DNA from 2 places in the Cupriavidus sp. R6-3 genome. Region 2 is predicted to be linked to the other one. Evidence: predicted binding sites of a transcription regulator. Region 2 holds the regulator's gene; the other holds the start of a gene.

Region 1 (2,200 bases), on a different contig from region 2:
TCGCGTGCAGGGCGGCCAGATTGCCGGGGTCTGGATTGAGCCAGGCGTCCACGTGCTCCGGTTTGATCGGAATGACGCAACGGTCATGGCCGGCCGCGGCGACTTCCGGGGGCGGCTCGTCGGTGATCGCGGCAAACGAATACAGATCCGGCTCGCCGGCCTCGCCTTTGTGATGCGACCAGAGGCAGGCGATCAATAGATCCTGCGGCGGCTCGGGACGGAACTCCAGCACGACGCTCTGCTCCTTTTCGTCCGGGCCGAGCTCGCGGCGCTCCAGCCGGTGCCGGGCCACGTGTTCATGAAAGGCGCGGATCGGCAGGATGCCGTGGCGATAGCCAAACAGCTGGCGCCACGCCGTCTCGAGATTGTCGCGGCGCGCGTTGTAGGTGCCGGGCTTCTTTCTTTCCATGGCGACGTCCCAGCCGGGCAGCCGGCAGCGGTAGCGCATCGGTACGATCACGCGCTGGCCGTCCATCATGATCATCACGGGCGCGTAATAACCCGGGAAGATCATCGCGTCCTCCGGCACCGGCACCGCACGCTGCAGGTCGGCCAGGTTCTGCTGCAGGCGGGCGATCTTGTCGGCGGCGATGCGCTGCTCGTTCTCGGCCTTGCGGGTGGGCCGGCCGGCAAGCGCGCGCTCCGCCTGCGCAAGGCGGGTCTTCTGGCGAAACAGTTCGGCCTCCAGCGCATTGGCCTGTTCGCGGTCGCCCGCGGCGATCAGCGCCGCGAGCTCGCACTCCTCGTCGGAGCTGGAACCGGCCTGCGCGAAGGCCATGCGCATCGCCTTGGGCACCTTTTGCCATTCCTGGTCCTTGCGCTTCTGCCAGAACAATTCGAAGAACTGGCGAAGGCTCATCACCGCGCCGTATTCGCGCGTGAATTTCCTGAAATCGGCCTTGATCTGCGCGGCGTAGCACATCGGCCTCTCCCCTTGACGGCCACGATGGCGCCATCCTCGCAGGCTTCGGTGGCGGCGGACATCGGTATTGAGCCGGGGCTCCCGCCGCACGAGGTCAAGGCTTGAGGCCGGGCGGCATGGCGCCGGCCAACCTTGCCGCCTTGTCCCGCGGGAAATCGGCCGCGCAAACGCGATAGCGCCTATAATACTGTATATCCATACAGTATCAGCACCCGATGGAACTGCTCACCAAGCTGGAAATCCTGGCCGACGCCGCCAAGTACGACGCCTCGTGCGCCAGCAGCGGCGCGCCGAAACGGGATTCGCTCGGCAAAAGCGGACTGGGCGCCAGTACCGGCGCGGGCATCTGCCACAGCTTCACGCCCGACGGGCGCTGCGTCTCGCTGCTGAAGATCCTGCTGACCAACTTCTGCCAGTACGACTGGCAGTACTGCGTCAACCGCCGCTCCAGCAACGTGCCGCGGGCGCGCTTCTCGCCGCGTGAGGTGGTCGACCTGACGCTGGACTTCTACCGGCGCAACTATATCGACGGGCTCTTTCTCAGTTCCGGCATCATCCGCAGCGCCGACTACACCATGGAGCAGCTGGTCCAGGTCGCGCGTTCGCTGCGCGACGAACACCAGTTCCGCGGCTATATCCATCTGAAGACGATTCCGGACGCCGATCCCCGGCTGATCTCGCAGGCCGGGCAGTATGCCGACCGGCTCAGCGTCAATATCGAGCTGCCCACCGACGACGGGCTGCAACGGCTGGCGCCGGAGAAGAACGCGCATACGATCAAGCGTGCCATGGGCTCGATCCGCCTCGCGCAGGAGGAGGCCGAGAGCGACAGGCAGGCGCCGGGCCGCGCGCCGGCCGGGCAAAGCACGCAGATGATCGTGGGCGCGGACGACGCCGACGACCGCACCATCCTGCAGACCGCGCAGACGCTGTACGGCGCGTACAAGCTCAAGCGGGTCTATTACTCGGCGTTCAGCCCGATTCCCGACAGCCCGTCCGGCCTGCCCGCGCAGGCGCCGCCGTTGCTGCGCGAGCATCGGCTGTATCAGGCCGACTTCCTGATGCGCGGCTACGGCTTCCAGGCCGAGGAGCTGTTCCAGGCCGGCGGCGACCTGCCGCTGGACATCGATCCGAAGCTGGCCTGGGCGTTGGCGCATCGCGAGTCGTTTCCGGTCGACCTGAACCGCGCGCCGCAGGCCCTGATCGCCCGGGTGCCCGGCATCGGCATGCGCAACGCGAAGCGGCTGGTGGAGCTGCGCCGTTCGCGCGCGATCCGCT
Region 2 (2,200 bases):
ACCACCGCGACACCGGCGCGCGCCGCATCGACAAGCGCTGCCACCAGCGTCTCGTGGATCGATCCATTGCCGGCCGCCGCGACCACCAGGCCCCGCACTCCGCTGGCGACCAGCGCATCGACCACCACGCGGCCCGGCTGCGCATAGCTGGCGACGATCTCGACCGCGGGCCAGTTCTGCGGCAGCGGCAGGGCCTGCCGGGGCAGACGCAGCGGCGCACGCGTGAAGCGCACCAGCGCGTCCTGCACCAGCCCGATCGGCCCGGTGCCCGGAGAGGCGAACGCGTCGACGGCCGAGGTGTGCGCCTTGACCGCGTCGCGTCCTGCATGAATCTCCTGATTGATGACCACCAGCACGCCCTTGCCCGCCGCGTCGGGATGCGCCGCGACGCGTACGGCATCGAGCAGGTTCAGGGGGCCATCCGCCGACAGCGAGGTCGCCGGCCGCATCGCCGCGGTCAGCACCACCGGCACGCTGGCCACGCCGGCAAGATGCAGCAGCATCGCCGTTTCTTCGAGCGAATCGGTGCCGTGCGTGATCACGATGCCGGCCACGTCGTCCTGCGTGGACCAGTGGTGGACCCGCGCGGCCAGCCGCGCCCACAGGCCGAACGACATGTCCTTGCTGTCGATCTGCGCGACCTGCTCCGCCTCGATCCGCGCGACGTCCTTCAGCGCCGGGACAGCCTCGAGCAGTGCCGACACCGGCACGGTCGCCGCCTGATAACGCGCGCTGCTGGCGGCGCTGGACGAGGAACCGGCGATGGTGCCGCCAGTGGCAAGAACGATCACGCGAGGCAAGGTCATGGGCACGAGATATCCGTAAACAGGCGGCGATTGTACCCGCCGCGACGGCCCGCTCCCCTACGGTCTTGCCCTGCCCCGCAGCCCGACCGTCCGGCCCCGAAAGTGGACGAGGATGCAAATTCCTCTTGCACTTCGATCGATACTGTATAAAATCACAGCACACTGTTCAAACGTACAGTGTTGCACATGGCGGCCACCGACGGCCTGCACGCTTCGCAGCGCGCGCCACCGGCCGGACCGCCACCGGATACAACAACACGGACAAGCCATGGCGACTCTGACACCCCGGCAGCAGCAGATCTTCGACCTGATCCGCAACACCATCCGGCAGACCGGCATTCCGCCGACCCGCGCCGAGATCGCTGCGGAATTCGGCTTTTCGTCGCCGAACTCGGCCGAAGAACATCTGCGCGCGCTGGCTCGCAAGGGCGTGATCGAGCTGACGCCCGGCGCCTCGCGCGGCATCCGGCTCAAGGTCAATCGCAGCGACTCCGAAATGCCGGACCAGTTCTCGCTGCCGATGGCCGGCGTGATGCAGCTGACGCTGCCACTGGTCGGCCGTGTCGCCGCCGGCAGCCCGATCCTGGCGGCCGAGCATATCGACCGGCAATACCAGGTCGACGCCTCGGTCTTCGACGAACGCCCCGACTACCTGCTGCGCGTACGCGGCATGAGCATGCGCGACGCCGGCATCTTCGATGGCGACCTGCTCGCGGTCAAACGCGCGCAGGATGCCGCCAACGGCAAGATCGTGGTGGCACGCATCGGCGAGGACGTGACCGTCAAACGGCTCAAGCATCGCGGCGACGCGATCGAGCTGATCGCCGAGAACCCGGACTTCGCCAACATCATCGTGCGGCCCGGACGCGAGGAATTCTCGCTTGAAGGCATCGCCGTCGGACTGATCCGCCAGTCCGGCTTCTAGCCCAACGAAGCAATCCGGCAGGCGCCGCCGCCTTGGCGCCAACCTCAGTCATGCAGCCACACGAGCCGCAGGGCCCCGTGTTGCCGCAAGACTTCCGCTGACGCCTTACCGAAGAGGACCACCATGCTGCAAGCCGACCGCTCCCTGACCCGCTACCCCGTCAAGCCCACGCCGTTCCGCCAGTCCAAAGGTGTCCGCATCTACCAGGGCGCGCAGCGCCGCACCATGGTCGGCAGCATGGCCGCGATCTGCCGGATGCTCGAACTCGATCAGCCGGGGGTGAAGTTGAATGCGTGAAGTTGAACGCGTGAAGTTGATCGCGTGCGGTTGAGCGCGGGAGGTCTGGCGCGTGAATTCGAACGTGCGAGGCAAGCCGCGTTCGTGCGATCGCAGCGACAAGATCGACTGCGTTGAGCGCCTGCGCGCGCGTCCGCGCGAGACGCGGGATATGGCAGCCCGATCGAAAGCG

What was found. The regulator LexA, encoded in region 2, represses DNA repair genes until DNA is damaged. The targets are predictions, from matches to a motif close to ACTGTATNNNNATACAGT.
Region 1: the regulator LexA is predicted to act here: its motif matches at 1,109-1,126, upstream of AC6EI8_RS02765 (putative DNA modification/repair radical SAM protein).

What each region holds. Positions count from the first base shown of each region.
Region 1 is NZ_JCBAJO010000007.1:3,353-5,552, forward strand. Features, by position in the region: gene AC6EI8_RS02760 (SOS response-associated peptidase family protein) at 1-922, opposite strand, end outside; gene AC6EI8_RS02765 (putative DNA modification/repair radical SAM protein) at 1,138-2,200, shown strand, end outside.
Region 2 is NZ_JCBAJO010000082.1:10,336-12,535, reverse strand. Features, by position in the region: gene AC6EI8_RS14260 (asparaginase) at 1-806, opposite strand, end outside; gene lexA (transcriptional repressor LexA) at 1,075-1,731, shown strand; gene AC6EI8_RS14250 (hypothetical protein) at 1,855-2,028, shown strand.